3 regions of the Arthrobacter sp. K4-10C genome follow, and region 2 is predicted to be linked to each of the others. Evidence: riboswitches for the same ligand, from Rfam matches in the RefSeq annotation. Region 2 holds a riboswitch; each other region holds the start of a gene.
What was found. A riboswitch is a leader RNA that binds a small molecule or an ion and turns the genes downstream of it on or off. The one in region 2 is predicted to bind cyclic di-AMP.
Positions count from the first base shown of each region.

Region 1: linked by a shared signal. The riboswitch ahead of AC5RUU_RS07415 (aggregation-promoting factor C-terminal-like domain-containing protein) and the one ahead of AC5RUU_RS17325 (M23 family metallopeptidase) in region 2 are both predicted to bind cyclic di-AMP.
Region 3: linked by a shared signal. The riboswitch ahead of AC5RUU_RS09180 (LysM peptidoglycan-binding domain-containing protein) and the one ahead of AC5RUU_RS17325 (M23 family metallopeptidase) in region 2 are both predicted to bind cyclic di-AMP.

Region 1 is NZ_JBNHFI010000004.1:260,874-267,499, forward strand. It holds gene AC5RUU_RS07400 (phosphatase PAP2 family protein) at 1-235, shown strand, start outside; gene upp (uracil phosphoribosyltransferase) at 248-883, shown strand; gene AC5RUU_RS07410 (glyoxalase superfamily protein) at 935-1,309, shown strand; gene AC5RUU_RS07415 (aggregation-promoting factor C-terminal-like domain-containing protein) at 1,380-2,090, opposite strand; cyclic di-AMP (ydaO/yuaA leader) riboswitch at 2,096-2,250, opposite strand; gene AC5RUU_RS07420 (winged helix-turn-helix domain-containing protein) at 3,179-4,042, shown strand; gene AC5RUU_RS07425 (SixA phosphatase family protein) at 4,105-4,632, shown strand; gene AC5RUU_RS07430 (EamA family transporter) at 4,657-5,655, shown strand; gene AC5RUU_RS07435 (TetR/AcrR family transcriptional regulator) at 6,179-6,626, opposite strand, start outside.
Region 2 is NZ_JBNHFI010000013.1:26,414-33,039, reverse strand. It holds gene AC5RUU_RS17355 (molybdopterin molybdotransferase MoeA) at 1-249, opposite strand, end outside; gene AC5RUU_RS17350 (DUF6457 domain-containing protein) at 246-539, opposite strand; gene mobA (molybdenum cofactor guanylyltransferase) at 555-1,229, opposite strand; gene AC5RUU_RS17340 (HNH endonuclease) at 1,286-1,786, opposite strand; gene AC5RUU_RS17335 (NlpC/P60 family protein) at 2,108-2,875, opposite strand; gene AC5RUU_RS17330 (C40 family peptidase) at 3,033-3,704, opposite strand; cyclic di-AMP (ydaO/yuaA leader) riboswitch at 3,775-3,952, opposite strand; gene AC5RUU_RS17325 (M23 family metallopeptidase) at 4,081-4,902, opposite strand; cyclic di-AMP (ydaO/yuaA leader) riboswitch at 4,913-5,131, opposite strand; gene AC5RUU_RS17320 (iron-dependent transcriptional repressor DtxR) at 5,261-5,956, opposite strand; gene serC (phosphoserine transaminase) at 6,240-6,626, shown strand, end outside.
Region 3 is NZ_JBNHFI010000005.1:302,233-308,858, forward strand. It holds gene AC5RUU_RS09170 (aggregation-promoting factor C-terminal-like domain-containing protein) at 1-1,093, opposite strand, end outside; gene AC5RUU_RS09175 (hypothetical protein) at 1,266-1,499, shown strand; cyclic di-AMP (ydaO/yuaA leader) riboswitch at 1,830-1,998, shown strand; gene AC5RUU_RS09180 (LysM peptidoglycan-binding domain-containing protein) at 2,002-2,850, shown strand; gene AC5RUU_RS09185 (protein adenylyltransferase SelO) at 2,963-4,438, opposite strand; gene AC5RUU_RS09190 (APC family permease) at 4,435-5,877, opposite strand; gene AC5RUU_RS09195 (ribonuclease Z) at 5,972-6,626, opposite strand, start outside.

The sequences.
Region 1 (6,626 bases), on a different contig from region 2:
CTTGAGCCGGGTGTTCCTGGGGCACCACTGGCTGACGGATGTGATGGCCGGCTGGCTGCTGGGCCTGGCCTGGGTGGCGATGGTGATCCTTGCCCACCGGCTGTTCCATCTGACCAGGCGGAAGGAACACGCCGGACCGGCACCAGATTTCGAGCATCCCGTGGTGCGCGACGTGGTGGCCGAGGCCATGCATCACGACGGCCACGGCGGGCGCGGGACCGATAACGCCGGGTGATAGTTTTGACGAATGCGAACTCTCGTTGTGGACCACCCGCTCGTCGCCCATAAGCTCACCGTCCTGCGGGACAAGAACACCCCGTCTCCGGTGTTCCGGCAGCTGACCGAAGAACTGGTGACCCTCCTGGCCTACGAGGCAACCCGCGAGGTCCGCACCGAACCCGTCACCATCGAGACTCCGGTCAGCACCACCGTGGGTACCGCGTTCACCAAACCCACCCCCCTGGTTGTCCCCATCCTTCGCGCCGGCCTGGGAATGCTCGAGGGCATGACCAAGCTGGTCCCCACCGCCGAAGTGGGATTCCTGGGCATGGCCCGGGACGAGGAAACCCTGGACATCATCACCTATGCCGAACGTCTCCCGGAGGATCTCACCGACCGGCAGATCTTCGTCCTGGACCCGATGCTAGCCACTGGCGGAACCCTGCGGGAAGCCATCAAGTTCCTGTTCAAGCGCGGCGCCTCGGACGTCACGTGCATCTGCCTGTTGGCCGCACCCGAAGGCCTTGCCAAGCTGGAGGAGGAACTCTCGGACGCTAACGTGACCATCGTCCTGGCCTCCATCGACGAGAAGCTGAACAGCAAGTCCTACATTGTCCCGGGACTCGGGGACGCGGGCGACCGCCTGTACGGCATCGCAGGCTGAACCGGCCGGGCGAGTCTTCCGCATTCGGCGGCCCGCCCGTAGCCTGTGCCCATGGACTGGAAACTTGAACTTGTGTTTGTCCCTGTGTCCGATGTGGACCGTGCCAAGGACTTTTACGTCAACAAGGTGGGCTTCAACGCCGATTTCGACCAGCGGCCCACCGACTCCATCCGATTCGTCCAGCTGACCCCGCCTGGCTCCGCCTGCTCGATCTGCATCGGAGAAGGGCTTACGGACGCCCCTCCGGGTACGGGATCCAACCTCCAGCTGGTTGTCAACGACATTGAGGCCGCGCATCGCCATTTGAAGGAGAACGGCGTGGACGTCAGCGACGTGGACGTGCAGGACTGGGGCCACTTCGTCTACTTCGCAGACCCGGACGGTAACAGGTGGGCCGTGCAGTACATCCCGGGACGGGACTCTTAACAGGAAAACTCCCCGGCTTTCACGCCTGTGATGCGCGAAGGCCGGGGAGAATCAGCGGCAGCAGGGCTGCTCAGTACCAGTTGTTGGACAGGTGGAAGTTCAGCGCGCCACAGGGGGACTGGTAGCGCTCCTTGATGTAGTTCAGGCCCCAGTTGATCTGCGTGCGGTAGTTGGTGAGGTAGTCCGCACCGGCGCTCGCCATCTTCTCGGCGGGCAGGGACTGCACGATGCCGTATGCGCCGCTGCTGGGGTTGGTGGCCGTGGTGGTCCAGTCGGATTCCTTGGTCCACAGCGTCACCAGGCACTGCATCTGGTCCTGCGCCCAGCCGTAGGAACCGAGCTGCCCTGCGGCGTAGGCCTGGGCGCCGGCGGGGTCGTTGACCGCGACGACGGGGGCCAGCTCGGGTGCGGGCGCAGGCTCGGGTGCCGGAGCAGGTTCCGCGGCGGGGGCTGGCTCCGGTGCGGGCGCCGGGGCCGGTTCGGCGGCCTGTGGAACAACGTTGATTTCAGCGGGAGCAGGGGACTCGGCCGGGTTGGACCGGATCTCGCTCTTCTCGATGCTCATCTGCGCATCGGACTCGGCCGTCGCAGTGTTCGAGGTTGATGCGGCAGGAATCAAACCATCCGTTGCCTGGCCTGCGGCGCCTACTCCCACAAGCAGTGCACCGGACGCCACGAGGACTGCGGCGCGTTGGCCCAGGGTGAACTTACTGCCTTCGGGACGCTGGGCGTCGTTGTCGGAGCCGTTTTTTGGCCGCGGTTTTACCGGGAATTTGAACATGGTGAATCGCCTCTCACACCTGCGGAGTTAGCTGTCGGGTTCGGATGAGGGCATCCGGCCACACGGAAAAATCACGTGCTGGCTTAACCCCAAGGGCAGTCAATACCCGGGACGGTGGGTCCCCCGCCTCTGCCTTCGATCAATTCGGAATCCGGGAAGTGGCAGAGTTTGGCGTCATCCGGATACACGGCCCGAACGGGAACCGTACTTAATCGACGGTACAGGAACCGGGCGCTTAAGTCACATTTAGGTAACGGACATCACGACCACGGCGCGTCGGCTTGCAGTGACGACGGTCTCACTGGCAGCTGCAGGGCAAACGCGGTGCGGCCCGGCCGTGATGCTACCGTTACCCGTCCCGTGAGCCTCAATCACTGATTGCAGAATGGACAAGCCCGGGCCGCCGGTACCTTCTGCTGCTGGGGGAGGTTGTTGGTCATGGAGTGCGAAGTGGCCGTGAGGCAACTCTCCAATCGTTGGATATAGCCTGGCCATGGGGTTCCTGTGACCAGGCTGTGAATCCCCGGCGCAGGACGCTGGACGGGCAAGGAAGCCGGTCCCACCGGCCTGTCGGCAAGATTTTCTTGTCCCGCTCCGCGCGCCGCTGGACACAGTCCCACGGCATGGGGAGTGATTTTGGCATTTCGCACTCAGTTGAATGAAAGGAATCCTGAGTGCTTGCCTGCCGAATAACGTTCGGCAGAAGGGGCCTTTTTAGACATCAGAACGGATAACGAACGTTATTCTTTCGCTTCTTCCAGAATCGTGATCTGCGCCACAATAGAGCATTTCGTCTCACTATTCGGACGATCCGGTCCATTGTTACTTGCAAGTTGCCATTGTTACGCTGCACACTTCCAATGTGAACAAGAACTCAACAGCACCTGCAGCCGCAGAATATTGGCCCAGCACATCAGCTGCTGCCGACATGCGCTGTTGTCGAATGCACGCCTGACCTTCTCCACCCTTCGAAGTTCTTAGGCATTCGCCCCCCAGCCCAGCGTCGGGCGCCCCTCCCCAGTTCGCATTGCGGGAAAACCCAGCATTCGAGCCGCGATGGCGGCCATTCACATTGAGGTAAGCAATCCATGTCTGTTGCATCCGGATACGTCCACATCTCTGTCCGCAACGCCGCGAAGGCCGGCCAGCCCTCCGGCCTGCGTCCCGGCTTTGGCCCCCGCCCGTCGCTCTCGCCTTCTTCCGGAAGCAGCTTTCCCGCCCAGGGCTACGCGCCGCAGGGCTACAACCCCAACTCCTACGGGCAGCTCCGCGCCGTTCCCGCGGCCGACTCCGCACCTGTCACTGCACCCACGCCTGTGGTGGCCGGACCCAACGCCGTCCGCCCCGTAGCAAACGACAACGTGGCCCGCGGGTTCGTCCTGTACATGGGCATTGACGAGGAAACTGCCGCGGCGGCAGGCACCTCCATCGCCAAGCTCGCCCAGGAGATCCGCGCTTACGCCCAGTCCCTGGTGACCGGTGCTGAGAGCTACGCAGCCGTTGCGGTTGCCCCTGCCGGCACCCCCGGTTCCGCGCTCGACGTCGTTCGTTCCACCTTCGGCGACCCCACCGTGAACTCCCGCCAGCGCACCGAGACGCCGCGCCCGCAGCAGCCCCAGGAACCGCGCCCGTCCGGCGTGCTCATTGACCTTGCCCGCCGCGAGGTCCACCTCGACGGCGAATCGCTCAACCTGACGTTCAAGGAATTCGAACTCCTCAACTACCTGGTGGAGAACGGCACCCGCACCGTGGGCCGCGACGAACTGCTCGAAGGCCTGTGGCGGAACGCCGAGGAAGTGCCTAACGAGCGCACCATCGACGTCCACATCCGCCGCCTCCGCTCCAAGCTGGGCCGCCTGGCCAACACGGTCCGCACCGTCCGTGGCCAGGGCTACCGGTTCTACGAGCACCCCGAAGTTGTGGTCTGGGCCGCTCCGGAGTACTCAATCTGACCCGTACCGCCTGGCAGGCGCCCGCCCCTTGGGGGCGGGCGCTTGTTCGTTAAGCTTGGGGCATGAGGGAGCACCATCTTCGACGGCTTGTGATCATGCGCCATGCCAAGGCCGACTGGCCGGGCGGCGTGCCCGATCATGAGCGGCCGCTGGAGGAACGCGGGCACCGGGAAGCGCCGCTGGCCGGGCGTTGGCTGCTCAAGCACAACATCGTCCCGGACTTCATCCTCTGCTCGAGCGCATTGCGCACGCGGCAGACCTGCACCTGGGTGTGTTCCGAACTGGGGGACAAGGCACCCACTCCGAAGCTGGAGGACGGGCTCTACGCCGCCTCGGCCCTTCGGATGCTCTCGGTCATCAACCACGTCCCGGATACGGTGACCACGCTCATGCTGATCTCCCACCTGCCAGGCGTGCAGGACCTGGCCATGCACCTGGCTTCCCGCGATTCCGACCACGACGCCTATATGGACGCAGCCACCCGGTTTCCCACCAGCGCGCTCACGGTGCTCGAGACGGAGAAGCCGTGGGCGGAGCTGGACGGGCAGGATGCCAGGATCACGAGGTTCAAGGTGCCCCGCGCCCACTAGCCCCGGCTCTGGCAGAGTAGGAGCGTGAACCTCCGAGACTCCCTGCTTGCAGTGCTGGTGGCCGTGCTGTGGGGCCTGAACTTCGTGGCGATTGACATCGGCCTGCACCCGGGCGGTGCCGATGTGCCCCCGCTCCTGTTCGTGGCCATGCGCTTCGTCCTGGTGGTTTTGCCGTGGATCTTCTTCATCAGAAAACCGGACGTCAGCTGGAAGGCAATCATCGGCGTCGGGCTCTTCATGAGTGCAGGCCAGTTCGGCCTCCTCTATCTGTCCATGGCCCTGGGGATGCCGGCAGGACTGGCGTCGCTCGTGCTGCAGGCCCAGGTGCTGCTGACCGTCCTCCTGGCCGCCGGGTTCCTGGGTGAGCGGCCGAGCCGCCGGCAGCTGGCCGGCGTCGTCCTGGGCGTGGCGGGCCTCGCCGTCGTGGCGGTGGGCAGGAGCGCCGTGGCACCGCTGCTGCCGCTTGTGATCGTACTGGCAGCGGCCCTGTCCTGGGCTGTTGGAAACGTCATTGCCCGGAAAGCGAAGGCGGCCTCGGGACTCGGCCTGGTGGTCTGGTCCGGGGCGGTGGTTCCCGTGCCCCTCAGCGCGCTTTCACTGCTCGTGGACGGCCCGGGCACCGTCCTCGCCACGCTCACCAGTCTGCCGGCAGCCACTATCCTGACTGCGCTCTACACGGCCGTTTTTGCTTCGCTTGTGGGCTACGGCATCTGGAACCGGCTCCTGGCCAGCCATCCGTCGTCGGCCGTAGTGCCGTTTACTTTGCTGGTCCCCGTCGTGGGCATGACAGCCGCCTGGCTGGCACTGGGGGAGGTGCCGACACCTCCCGAGCTGGCTGGCGGGCTGCTGCTCCTGGGTGGGGTGGCGACCGCGGTGCTCACCACTGGAGGGCGGCGTCAGCGTCGCCGGGTGGAACCGGCACCAGGTTTGGGTGCGGGCCTGAGCGCCGGCGAAGAGGACGACGACGGGCGCTTGGCTGGTGCGGGCAGGCGTGCCGGTGCGCGTGATCCGGAGCGGCGCTGAGCCGCAGTGCCGTTCGCCGCAGCGCCCCTGGCTGCTGTGCCCTTTGCCGGCGTGCCTTTGGCGGCCGGCCTGGAAATTGCGGCAGCCCGCCGATGGGGAACGGGACGGCGGGGCGGCGACGCCCGCCTGCCCGCCGGCCAGGCAGCGCCGAGGAAGAGGAACAGGAACGTGGCCACGGCGGATGCTGCGGCACCCATGAAGTAGTTGTCCGGATCATCCGTGGGGAGGGGTGTGCCCAGGAACGACGACTCGCCGTCGAACGCCAGCTCCCAGGTGCTGAGAAAGGCCAGGGCGAACCCGACCGTGAGGCTGGTGCCGGCGCCGGCGGCCAGCAAAACCAGCCGCCGCCCGCGGGCCAGGACCTCACCGATCGCCGACAGGTAGGCAAGGGCCAGGACGCCAAGGAACGCGACGAATACCGGCTCCGCGAGCGTCATTCCCGTGAGCACCAGCAGCCCCGCGGCGACGATGCCGGTGATGACCGCAAATCTTCCGCTGTTCCCCATGTGGCGCATGTGCACCATCATCCCTGAGGAGCAGGCCGCTGCAGGACGTAGCCGCGCATGATGGCCATGATTGCCGCAACGCTTTGGTCACGGCTGCGCTCGGGGTTGTACGTCTGCCGGTCCAGCCCCACCACAAAGCACGCACCAAAGATTGCGGTCTCCAGGCTGCCCCGGGACACTGATTCATCCACCGGATACGCCTTGGCCACGCCGTCAACCGCCTGCGCGATAACAGCCAGCAGCTCACTGCGCAAAATGGCGAAGGTGCCCTGCCATTCGCTCGGCGTCCGCCAGTTCTCACTGACCCAAAGCCGGGCGAAGGACGGGTACTCGGCCATGAAATCCATGGCCTGCCCGATCATGGCTTCCATGGCCAGCAGCGGATCTTTCGCCGGCTCCGCGGCGGAACCGAGCAGGCGGGCCTTGAGGATGTCGACGCCGTGCCGAAGCAGCTGCGCGATAAGT
Region 2 (6,626 bases):
CCAGGGCCCGCTGCCGTTGACTACCCACCCGTCCATGGCGGAAGACGCATAGTGCGGCATGTCCTGCAGCGCCACGATGTCCTGGTCCAGGGTGCGTCCAAGCGCAAGCTCAAGCGCCACCGGCCCGGAAGGAATGGGTGTAGCTGAGTCAAAGGCCGCCTGCCTGGCCTCCTGCCAGGTATGGGCCAGGTGATGGTGTGCTTCCTGCCCTTCTTGTCGGCTCGCTTCTGACGGGGTGTCCTCGGTCATTCCCCGGGGGTCCCGGCGGCTTCAGCATCGTAGTCGGCTGCCAGGGAACGGGCCACGGCGAGTGCCGAGTCCATGGAGGCGGAATCTGTTGCCCGGCCAGCGCCGGACGCGAGGCCGGCGGCATAACCCGCAATGAAAGTTGTCAGCGGCGCGGCCGGACGCACCACGGAATGGGCAGCCACTCCGGCGAGCGAGAGAATGGCATTGACGTCCACCTGGACGTCTTCGAGTTCATAGGCCTGGAGCAGGGACCTGCACCATTCCTCCAGCGTTTCATCCTGGCTCTTCATGAACTGCCTCCCAAATCAACTGCGGCTGCGCCGGCCCTGGTCCTTGATCTGGCTGCCGGCGGCAACCCCTAGAGCGGCGGCATCGTCCCAGGTGTCCACATCGGCTGTGGACCCGGCGGGGACGGTGACAAGCTGCACGTCCAGACTAGCAAGGAGCGACCGGACAGAGCCGTTGATTAACGCTCCCGTTGCGGCAAGGTCCTGTACGGCTTTTGTTAACCCGTCTGTGCGATAAAACGCCGCCAACGGCTGGGCCCTGCCGCGGGCTGTACCGTCGTCAGTATTGGCCATGACCGCATCGGGCTGGCCGTCCTGCCCCGAGGCCTGCTTCGCCGCCAGCACCGGGAAGAGCCTGGCGACGGCGTCCGCCACCAGCGGCATGTCACATGCGAGCACCAGCGTGTACTCCGCCCCCTCCACATCCCGAGCCAGGACGGCCAACCCCGCGGCGATGGCTGCGGCGGGACCTGCGAACGCGGGCTCCTCGCGGCAGGACAGCACACCCTTTGGCAGGGGTCCCGGGTCAGGGCCCACCACCGCCACCCGCCGGGCACCGGAGGCGGCATCCAGGGAGCGCTGCAGCAGGGTGGCACCGTGAAAGACCAGGTGCTGCTTCGGCACGCCGCCCAGCCGTGAGGACCTGCCCCCGGCGAGGATCAGGGCATCGAAAATCGGAGGTTGAACTTCCACTGTTCCAGCCTAGCCACCCGCATTGCCCTGGCGGCCCAACAGCGGCGAACCGCGGGTCAGGCAGCGCGCTCGGGCAGCAGGAAGGGATCCCACGCGGGGGTGGGCTTCTCCAGCTCCTTGATCTGCCAGATGGTGCCGTGCGGAGGTTCCGGCACGAACCGCAGCTTCCAGCCCATTTCCGCAGGAGTGTGGTCACCCTTGGCGTTGTTGCAGCGGAGGCAGGCTGCCACCAGGTTTTCCCAGGAGTCCGCTCCGCCACGTGATTTTGGGTGCACGTGGTCGATCGTGTGCGCGGCCTTGCCGCAATATGCGCACTTGTGCCCGTCGCGCCTCAGCACACCCCGTCGGCTGACAGCCGTGGCCTTGTTGTACCGGGGGCGGATGTAGCGGTTCAGGAGGATCACCGAGGGGCGGCCCAGTATCTCCTGCGGCCCCACGACAGGATCGTCCCCTTCGGCCACCACGCTCGCCTTGCCCGTCAGCACAAGCACCAGCGCCCGGCGGAAAGTCACAACCGCCAGCGGTTCATATCCAGCATTCAGAACGAGAGTGCGCATGCACGTACCTCTTCACGGCCGCACCCGTCAGGGGCACGAGGGCCGGCTGCCCTCGGCATGTCCGGGCTATGGATCGACACCACAAGAGTAAACAAAGAAGTGCACGATCAGCTAATCGCCCGGCCATTAGCCTCTGCTGCGCACAGCAGGGATCTCCTGCTGCAGCCCACGCGGGCTGCCCGAGGGCGGGGTCCCCACAGCCCCGTGGAACGGACCGAGATGTTAAGACCTGAGCCCTTAAAGAGCGAGGACCCCTGCCTTGTGGGCAGGGGTCCTTACTGCATCGCGACCGGCCGGGAACCCTGCCGATGATGCTGGTGGCTAGCTGACGCGGATGAAGACCGGGCCGGAACCGACGTTCGCGCTGAAGACAACAGTCTGGTTGCCGTTGTAGCCGCCGTGTACTGCCTGGCCGTTGCCGGCGTAGACAGCAATGTGGGCCATGCCCGCACCGCCGTCGGCGTAGTAGATCAGGTCGCCGGGCTGGGCCTCGGCGGCGCTCACGGTGCGGCCCAGGGACAGGTAGCCTGCAGGCCAGTCGTGGAAGTTGATGCCAACGGCGGCCAGGGAGTTGGTGACCAGCATGGTGCAGTCCTGCATGACACCCAGCTGGGCGTACGCGGCGGACAGGATGGCTGCACCCTTGCCGCTGGCGGAAGCAGCGGGTGCCGCCGGGGCGGCGGCAGTCGAAACCGTGGAGGTGACCTTCGGAGCTGCGGCGGTCTTGGCTGCGGGAGCCGGTGCGGCTTCCTGGACCTCGACCGCGGGCTCTTCCTCGACAACGGGAGCCGGCGTGGTGGTGACGGCAGGCTTTTCGTAGGCGATGGAGATGGTGGACGCCGCGGAGATCGGGGCCTCGATCGCCGATTCAACTTCCAGGGCCGACGCCGGAGCGGAGTCGCGCTGGATGTTGGCGTCAGCAGCATTGGCGGCGATGCCGCTGGTCAGGACCAGGCCGGAGGCGGCGGCGATCACGGCCGCCTGGCGGCCTACGCCGCCGGCGTTGTCGCCCACAGCCTTGGCGATGATGGCGATTGAGCTGGTTTTGGTGACCTCGGCACGGTGCCGTGCGGTAGCACGAGTAGTCATCAGTTCTCTCTTTCGATGTCCTCGGGGCCTGTGGGCGGCCCGAGAGTTTTGGACGCGCCGGCATCTTGGGGGTATGCCGGCGCGTCCCGAACGGGGATTGGCGAATTGGCGAAAAGTGGGGGCAAAGAAATAGTTCCTGGGGCCGAAGCCCCAAGAACTATTTGCCTGCGAGGGTGTAGAAGGAGGAGGTTCCGGTGGCGGCCACAGAGTGCAGCAGCGTGCCCTGGGAGGGGTTGAGGGCGCTGATCATCATGCCGTTGCCGACGTAGATGCCGACGTGCGCACCACCGTTCTGCATGACCAGGTCACCCGGCTGGGGGGTGGAAGTGGGGGTCATGGCGGTCCACGCGTTCACGCGGGGGATGCTGATGCCGGCCTGGGCGTAGACCCACTGCGTGAAACCGGAGCAGTCCCAGCCGGTGGTGGGGCTGGTGCCGCCCCAGACGTACGGGCTGCCAATGCCGGTGTAGGCGATGGCGGCGAGACCGGAAGTTGCCGCTGAAGCGGCGGTGGCCACAACCTTTTCCGCTGCCGTGGAGGCGGTGGCCGGCTCATCGTCTTCGGAGGTGGACTGGACCGTCACCCGCTGGACGACGGGAGCGGCAACGGTGGTGACAACCGGGCGCTCGAAGGAAACGGTGGCGGTGGGTGCTGCGGTGACGGCAAGGGCAGTCTGCGCAGAACCGGACTCGGTGGAAGCCGAGACACCAGCGGTGGTGTCCGCAGCGCCGGCCGGCAGGCCCATAGCGAGGACAAGTCCGGAAGCAGCTGCAACCACTGCAGCCTGGCGACCAACTGTCCCGGCGTTGGCACTCACAGCCTTGGACACTGCGTCCAGAGGGTTGGTACGAACCGGTTGCGCACGGTGGCGCGCAGAATTATGGCGTGATGACACGAAGGTAGCCTCTCCCAATGCCTGCGAGGTGAGCTGTCGGATTCGGATGGGAGTCACCCGGCCGCGCCGCTTCCAGGAAGCTTTGCGACTTAACCCCAAGGCCTTCATGAAGAAGGCCAAAATTGGTTCCCCCGCCCCTGCCAGACGATGAAATGCGAACGGACCTTGAGCGGTGGCAGAGTTAGGCAATCCGCACAAGAGCGTCAACTTCGGAAAAGTTGACGCGAGTTAGACGGTACAGCAGTTTAGCTTGAATGTCACATTCAGGTCACGGCTGGTCACAGCGATTTGAGAGTGGACCATCATTTGACTACAGCCAGCCGGTAGGATCGACAACTTCGCCGTTGACCTGCACTTCAAAGTGCAGGTGGCAGCCAGTGGAGGCGCCGGTGGTTCCGCTGAGCGCCACAACGTCGCCGCGGGAGACCGTCTGGCCCTCTGTCACATTGAAGGACGACAGGTGGTTGTAGGTGGTCTCCAGGCCGTTTCCGTGGTCAATCACCACGCGGTTCCCGCCACCATACTGGTGCCAGCCGACAAAGGTCACGGTACCCGTGGCGGCGGCGAGCACTGAGGTGCCGCACTGGGCAACGTAGTCCTGCCCGCGGTGGAAGTCGCCGGATCCGCCCGTGATCGGGCTGACGCGGTAGCCAAAGGGTGATGCGGTGACCAGGGTGGCCAGCGGGGCACCCAGGCTTCCCGCGGATGCTGCGCGGGAGACGGCGCCGGCGGACTGGGCACTCAGGAGCTGCTTGAGCTTGCCGTCCGGATCGGCCTGCGTCACGACGGCCGAGCGGCTGAAGTCGATCTGCGCTCCGGCCTCAGCCGAAATTGCGGGCTGCGGGGCTGTTGCCGAAGCTGCAACGGGCGCTATGCCGGAGCCATCGGTGGCCATGACGGGGCTGGTGGCCGGAACTGTCACCGTGAGTACCAGGCCGGTGGCGGCGAGTGCAATGCCGGCTTTTTGGCCAATGCCGCTGGCTGAGGCGAACTCCGTGACCTGCCGGAACGGACCCCGACGGCGGCGCGCATCACGGTGGAGATCGCGGGGGCGCTCCGTGTGGATGACTTCGACGACACGCGGTGCCGAAGCGGGGCCCGCCGCGCGGCGGCGCCCCCTGGAGGTCTGCATGGACAAGAAGGATTCCTCTCTGGAAAGCCTGCGAAGTTAGCTGTCGGATTCGGGTCAGAGAGTTCAAAGACCCGGTCCGCCGTAAGCAAGCTTTCGGCACAGAGATATCCCCGAGGGATTCCTTCGCTGGAAGAGGCTTGCTGCTGACGGACTTCACCCCAAGGCAGTCCCCCGCTGCCGCTTGTGGTTCCCCCGCCTCTGCCAGTTATGACTCGTGCTCCTGATCCGCTGGCAGAGCTCGGCTCCGGATCAGGTAACGCTTATGTATCAACGCTTGGTTCAACTATAGGGGCTTAATCCCCAAAGTAACAATTCCGTTATCTTGCGTAATTAGCGTCACGTGGGGTAGCGCCGCAGTTTAGCGGACGGACACAAAGACGTGCGCGGCGACCTCCGGCGGAAGCTCAAGGGCCCCTTCGATACCGGGCACCCGGACCGAGATGTAGTCCCCCACCCGTTCCAGCGAGAGCGCGGCGCCGGGGCGGATGCCTCCCTCGTCGAGCTGGGCCAGGAGCTCAGGCTCCACCTGGATGGGCTCGGCCAGCCTGCTCACCGTCACCGCGGAAGCGGGTTTGTAGGACTTCATCGCTTCGAGGAGGCTCATGGCCGAATCCGTTGCGGCCAGGCGCGGTTGTCCACCCAGTGCGGCGAGGCCAGGAATCGGGTTTCCGTATGGCGACTCGGTGGGATGGTCCAGCAGTTCGTAGATACGCCGTTCCACCCGCTCGCTCATGACGTGCTCCCACCGGCAGGCTTCGTCGTGGACGTAGGCCCAGTCAAGCCCAATGACGTCCGCCAGGAGCCGCTCGGCAAGGCGGTGCTTGCGCATGACTTCGGTGGCGCGCTTGCGTCCAATCTCGGTGAGCTCTAGGTGGCGGTCGCCGGACACCACAACCAGCCCGTCGCGCTCCATCCGGCCAATGGTCTGGGAAACCGTGGGACCCGAGTGGCGCAGGCGTTCTGCAATACGGGCCCGCAGGGCAACGATGTTCTCTTCTTCCAGTTCCAGAATGGTCCGAAGGTACATCTCCGTAGTGTCGATCAGATCCGTCATCCAGCTCAGCTCCTCGAGCGCAGTACCTTGCGTTGTCCCACCGTATCGCTGTTCACCGCGACGTAGTCCGTTGGCTAGCTTAGCCTATTTTGACTTAGTCCGAATAGTTGGAAGCGCCCCCGGAGTGCGTCTCAGTGGTCGGACTATGACGGTCCCGGTTCCCGCCGAAACAGCTGTTCAGGCAGAATGGGAAAGGCCTTCGATGCAGTCATTGCCGACTGCGTGCCTTTGACCATCCACCCGCCCGGACCAAAGCTGCGTCCACGCCGAAATTGGAGCCCCTGTGAGCGAACCCAGCATCACTATTCCTGCCGATCTCCTCCCCAAGGACGGGCGGTTCGGCGCCGGACCTTCCAAGGTCCGCCAGGAGCAGATTGATGCGCTGTCCGCCGCATCGAAGGACATCCTCGGCACTTCCCACCGCCAGGCCCCGGTCAAGAACCTCGTTGGCTCTGTCCGGGAGGGCCTGAGCCAGTTCTTCCGCGCCCCGGAAGGGTACGAGGTTGTCCTGGGCGTGGGCGGTTCCACGGCATTCTGGGACGTTGCCAGCTTCGGCCTGGTGGAGAAAAAAGCCCAGCATTTGTCCTTCGGCGAGTTCGGCTCCAAGTTTGCGGCAGCCACCAACAAGGCACCCTTCCTGGACGCTTCGTCGATCATCAAGTCCGAGCCC
Region 3 (6,626 bases), on a different contig from region 2:
AGAGCTGGGCGAGGCACAGGAACTGGTCCTGGCCCCAGCCGTAGGCACCGAGGCGTCCGGAGGCATACCCCTTAGCCGCGGCGGGGTCGTTGACGGCACCGCCGGGAACGGACGGCACGACGACGGGCGGCGGGCTGGGGACCACGGGTGCGGGGGCCGCGGGGACGGGGTTTGCAGGCGCCGGGTTGGCGGGGGGCGCTGCAGGTGCCGGATTCGCGGGTGCCGGAGGATTCTGCGCTGCTGCGAGTGCCGCCTTTGCTGCTTCATCCGCCTGGCGGCGCGCCTGCTCCTCCGCGGCGGCGCGCTTGGCCTCCTGCGCGGTCTCGTAGGCGGCCAGGGCCGCCTGGCCTTGCCGGTACTCCCACTCCAGCGCCGCCGTCGTGCCCTTCAAGGACGCAAGCTGCGCGGTCAGCTCTCCGCTGTGCCGCTGCTCTTCCGCTACCTGGCGCACCATCGCCGCCTGGGCGGAACGGGCAGCATCCAGCTTGGTTCTTGCCGCTCCGGACAGGCGCTCACGTTCTGCCCTGGCGGCCTTTTCCTGCTCCGCCAGTGCGGCGGTGCTTTTGCCGGCGGCGTCTGCCTTGCTGACAAGGTCCGCGGCCTTGCCACCAACCACCTCAATGACGTTGAGCCCGTGGATGCTGTTGTTCTCCAGGGCGTCCAGGGCCACAAAGAAGCCCATAGTGGTACCGCCGGTCTTGTATGACTGGGCTGCCAGCGCGCCGATTGCCTGCTGGTGCCGCCTCAGCTCGGCATTGGCCTGGGCCGCCTGCCCGGCCAGGGCATCCACCCGGGCTGTGGCTGACTGCACGGCGGCGTCCGCGGCGGCGTAATCGGCAGCGGATGACACGGCCGCAGCGCCCAGCAACTCGGACTGGGATTGCAGGCCAGCCAGCAGGTGGTCGATCTTCTCGATCTCGGCCGCCTTCCCGGCTTCAGACTGCTGCGCCTTCTGCACGTCCTCCCAGGAGGGGTAGCCTTCCGGCGGGGCCTCGGTCGCGGCAGCCGGAAGCAGCGCGGCCGAACCGGCCAAAGCCAGTGCAAGCAGCCCTCCCAGCACCGGATGCTTTATCGTGCTTCCAAACAGGCGCATAGCTCCGAAGCCTACCGGTTTCAACGAGGGGTTGAGGGTTGGCGGCGGCACATCGTTATGCACCGGAAACCGGGGGCGCGCGGGCACTGGCGGGTCTACGATTGATTCACCGCATTCCACTGCGAGGCAGTGGACATCTGTTGGGAAGGTCGCGGTCGCAGTGGTTCGAAAAATGTTTGGAAACCGGCATCAGTCCGACGAGCCGGCAGCCGCATCGTCCAAGGTCCAATCCGGGTACCGCCGCCGCAGCTGGCTGCAGCGGGAGGACGACGCCATCAGCCACGGTTCAAGCAGCCTGTTCTTCCTGGCCCATGACACCCCTAACGCTCCGTCTGTGACGTGCATCCAGGGGCACGACGTGGATCGGGGCGAAACAACCTGCCACCTGGGGCATCCGGTCGGCTAGGGCACGCGCTCAGGGCCAGATGACGCGCTTGCCAGCGCGGCGCCACATGGGGTAGCGCCCGCCCTCTTTCGCGCCCCTTTTCAGGCCATGCAGCCGCGGATGGGCCCGGCCTTTATGACTTTGTGACATTAAATACACGACGCGCCCGCACAAATACATCTCGTGAGGTCAGCGGTGTGTAAAGGAAACATCAAGATGTTTGCTTAATACGATAGAGGCACCTCGCATGTTACCTAAACGTGACAATGCCGCTGAGGGCGGGTTATGGTCTTCTGGTGTCCCTCCCAGACGGGACATTCCCATCAGTATGCCGAGCCCTGCCACTGACCCGGGATTCAACCGCTTTCCAGCTGGCAGGGACGGGGGAACCAAGTTTCCACGGCCATCGCGGCCTTGGGGTTAAGTCGATAGTGCCTCCGTCAGTTTGGGGGTTGCTCTCGGCCGGGTATCTCCAACCCGAACCCGACAGCTCACCCCGCAGGCATGGGAGAGGCGATCTAACGTGTCAAAAAATTTCCCTACCGCCCGTCACCGCGCGACTCCGGCCCGCTCAATCGCGCTCCAGGGCTTGGCTGCTTCCGCCAAGTCCCAGGCCCGGACGCTCGGCCGACCGGTGCTCGCAGTTGCCGCTGCATCCGGCATTGCGTTCGGTGTTGGAGCCCCCGCCCACGCAGGCGTGACCGGCCCGGACACCACCGAAACAACTAACGTCCAGGCCCACAGCGCACCTGCTGCTGCAGTCGCTGCCCCGGCCGCTGCCGCAGCTAACGTACACACCGTCGTTTCCGGCGATACCCTGGGTGCCATCTCGGCGGCCCACGGCGTCAGCCTGAACGATGTCCTGGCCGCAAATGGCCTGGACATCTCCACCATCATCTACCCGGGTGACCAGATCACCATTCCGGGTGCGGGCCACGCAGCACCTGCTGCCGCTCCGGTCCAGGCTGCTGCCGCTCCGGCGAACACCGGCATGAACCTGTCCTACGCGTCCACCGCAGCTGCTCCGGCCCCGGCTCCCGCCCCGGCCCCCGCCGCTGCCGGCACCGGCACGGGCGCAGCCATCCTGGCCTCCGCGTACGGCCAGCTTGGTGTCCAGCAGGACTGCACCGCGATGGTGGAGAAGGCCCTCCGGTCCGTTGGCAAGTCCGTCGGTGACCTGGCTCCCGGCCAGTTCTACCAGTACGGCTCCGTGGTGGGCACCCCGGCCCCCGGTGACCTGGTGATCACCGCCGGCCACGTGGGAGTCTTCGCCGGTAACGGCCAGGTTGTCAGCGGTGGCGTTGACGGCTTCAAGACCGAGGTCCACTCCCTCAGCTGGCTCAGCGGCGCTTCCTTCGTCCGCGTGGCGTAGTCACCGCGTACAACTGAAGCAGCGCAGACAAGGGCGGCAGCCGGGATTAACCCGGTTGCCGCCCTTGTCCGTTGATGCGCGTTGCGTACCCTGCCCTGCCGGCCCGCCCGGGCTAGGTCCCGCAGAACGTCATGTACTCGCCGAAGTCTTCAGGCGCGCCTTCGGTGTAGCGCTCCAGTCCGGGGCGCTCGTCATAGGGGGCACTTACGGCTTCAAGGAGCCGGGTGAACGGGTCCAGGTCCCCGCCGGTGGCGGCGGCGAGCGCCTCTTCCACGAGGTGGTTTCGCGGAATGTACAGCGGGTTCACCCGGTCCATCCGGTCAGCGTCGGGATTCAGGGACTGCCAGCGTTCAGCCCAGGCATCGAATGCGGCGAGGTCCAGGACCATGCCGCGCACGGGGCGGACGTTGCCTCGCGCTGCCTTACCAAGGTTGCGGAAGAACTGGGTATAGTCCACGGGGCCGTCCTTCAGAATAGCAACCACCCCGTCCACCAGTTCGGATGCGGCTTCGGCCTGGGCACTTCCGGGCTCGCTGTGCGGGAGGCCCAGCTTGGTTTTCATTCCGGTGAACCAGGCGTCACTGTACTGCCTGCGGAATTCGCCCAGTGCCTCCACAGCGGGGGGAACGGCCTGTTCCTGGTCCTCGTTGATGAGCGGGAGGATCGCCTCGGCGAGCCGGGCCAGGTTCCATTCGGCGATGACCGGCTGGTTTGCGTAGGCGTACCGTCCGCCCACATCGATGGAGCTGTAGACGGCGGCCGGGTTGAACGCGTCCATGAAAGCGCACGGCCCGTAGTCGATGGTCTCGCCGGAGATGGTCATGTTGTCCGTATTCATGACGCCGTGGACGAAGCCCACCAGCATCCATTGCGCCACCAGGGATGCCTGCGCGGACACCACTGCCCCGAAGAGCGCCAAATAGGGATTCTCGGCCTCGGCCGCAGCGGGATAATGCCGGCTGATGGCATGGTCGGCCAGGCGGCGCAGGAGTTCCAGGTTGTCCGTGGCCCTTGCATACTGGAAACTTCCCACCCGCAAGTGGCTGCTGGCCACGCGGGCCAAAACTGCTCCTGGCAGCATGTCATCCCTGCGCACCGGCCGTCCGGTGCCCACGACAGCGAGCGACCGGGTGCTGGGAATGCCCAGCGCGTGCATTGCCTCGCTGACCAGGTACTCCCGGAGCATTGGTCCGACGACGGCGCGTCCGTCGCCTGCCCGCGCAAAGGGCGTGCGGCCGGAGCCTTTGAGGTGGATGTCCCGCAGGTGGCCCCTGGTGTCCACGATCTCGCCGAGAAGAAGGGCGCGCCCGTCACCGAGCAGGGGTGAGTAGCCCCCGAACTGGTGCCCGGCATACGCCTGGGCCACCGGCGCCGCACCCTCCGGCACATGGTTGCCCAGGAGGAGGCGTACGCCCTCTGGGCTGCGCAGGTAGCCGGCGTCGAGTCCGAGCTCCTCCGCCAGCGCCTCGTTGAGGACCAGGAGCTGAGGTTCCGGTGCTTCCTCCGCCCGCCAGGGAACGGCCATTTCTGCCAGTTCCCTTGCGAACCGGCTGTCGAAAGTTACCGTCGATTCTGCAGCGGCAGTCATGTGTTTACCCTATCCTTCTCATTGGTGCGCCGGTTGATCAGCCAGGTGACCAGCCACAGGACCACCCCGAGGGCCATCAGCCCGCCGGCTATCTGGTACTGGATCTCGTTCCGTCCCACCCATGGTCCGGCAAGGAAGCCGCACAGGATGGCCGCCACCAGGGGCAGTGGACCGGGCGAGGTGAAGAATACCTTGCGGTTGGGGTCCCGCTTCCGCCGCAGCACCAGGCAGGCCACGTTGACCACGGTGAAAACGCACAGCAGCAGGAACGCCGTGGTGCCGGACAGGTTGGCCACAATGTTGCTCTCGGGATCGCTGGTCACGTAGAGGATGAGCCCCAGGGCCAGGATGGTGGAGAAGGCAATGCCTGCCCAGGGGGTGCGGCGGACCGGCAGGACTTTGCCCAGCGGACGCGGCAGGACGTGCTGGCGGGCCATGCCGTAAATGAGCCGGCTGGCCATGAGCATGTTGATCAGCGCAGTATTGGCGACAGCGAAGACTGCCAGGAACGGGAAAACCCTGTCAATGGGGAAGTCCGGGGAGCCTTTGTGCACCACTTCAAGGAGCGCCGCACCCTCGGCCTCCCGGATTCCTTCCAGCTCGGTGGGTGTGAGCACACTGACCACGGATACCGCCACCAGCATGTACAGGAGCACCGCGATGCCCAGGCCGGTCAGCATTGTCCGGGGGAAGATCCGCTCCGGATTCCGGGTTTCCTCCACCATGTTCACGGAGTCCTCAAAACCCACCATGGCGAAGAACGCGATGGACGTTGCGGCCGTAACGGCGAGGAACATGCCCTTGTCCTGGTAGTCATTGAAGACGAAAATTTCGCCGGGGTTGCCCGTGCCTTGGGCCATGACGAAAAACCCCACACCGATCACGATGCACAGCGCCACCATCTCCACCACGGTGAGCACCACATTGAACTTGACGCTCTCCCCCACACCGCGGAGGTTGATGGCTGCGAGGATGAGCATGAATGCGAGCGCCACGGCGGTGATGACGCCCCGTCCGGGATCGCCCATGACGCCGTTGACTTCCAACCCGCCAAAAAAGTTTTGCGCCAGGACGTTGGCCGAGGTTGAAGCGCTGGTAATGCCGGAGCAGACCACTGCGAAGGCCACCAGGAACGTGACGAAGTGAATACCGAATGCCTTGTGCGTATACAAGGCGGCACCGGCGGCCTGGGGATACTGCGTGACCAGCTCAAGGTAGGAGAACGCGGTCAGCGTTGCCACCACGAACGCGAGCAGGAACGGCAGCCAGACGATGCCTCCCACCGTCCCGGCCATGGTGCCGGTCACCGCGTAGACGCCGGCGCCAAGGATGTCCCCCACGATGAACAGCAGGAGGAGTTTGGGGCCCAGGACCCGCTTGAGTTCAGGTTCCTTGCCTTCGGGAGTTACGTCATACACTTCTTCTGAAGTTGCGCTCATTAGTGACCTCCACAGCAGATGGGGCGGCGTGGCTTGTAAGGGCCCTGCCCCCGGAATTTCACTCTGAACCTCCCGCCCAACTTTGGCAATAACCTCATCGCTGCGCCTGCTCGCCTGCAGGGACGGTGGTAACAGGCCACCGCCGCCGCTGCGGAAAACCAATGCGCTGCAGGTCGGAGGCAGCCAGCACCGTTGCCTTCCCGGCACGTGCGGCTGCCTGCCCGGCGAGGGGCGTTACGTCGTCGCCATAGCGTGACGAGAAGTGCGTCAGCACGAGGGTGCCGGCGCCGCCCCGGCCAGCCAGTTCCCCGGCCTGCCCGGCGGTGAGGTGGCGGTACTGGCGTGCCAGCCCCGCGTCGTCGTCGCTGAAGGTCGACTCGGCAACAAGCAGATCGACGCCGTCGGCCAGTTCGTCCGCGCCCGCACACATTGCTGTGTCCATCACGAAGGCGAATTTCTGGCCCGGCCGCGGGATGCTCACCTCGTCCAGGCGGACGCCGGCCAGGGTGCCTTCGCGTTGCAGCAGGCCGACGTCGGGCCCTGCGATTCCCGCACCCGCCAGTCGGTCCGGCAGCAGCGTCCGGCCATCAGGTTCCGTGAGCCGGTAGCCGTAAGTCTCCACCCGGTGCTTCAACGGCCGGACCTCAAGCCCGTCGGCGATGGCTCCTGGACCGGAGTGCGGATGCAGCCGCAGATCAATGCCGGGAGAGCTGACGGACACGAGGGCCTGAACCACATCCCCGCCCGAG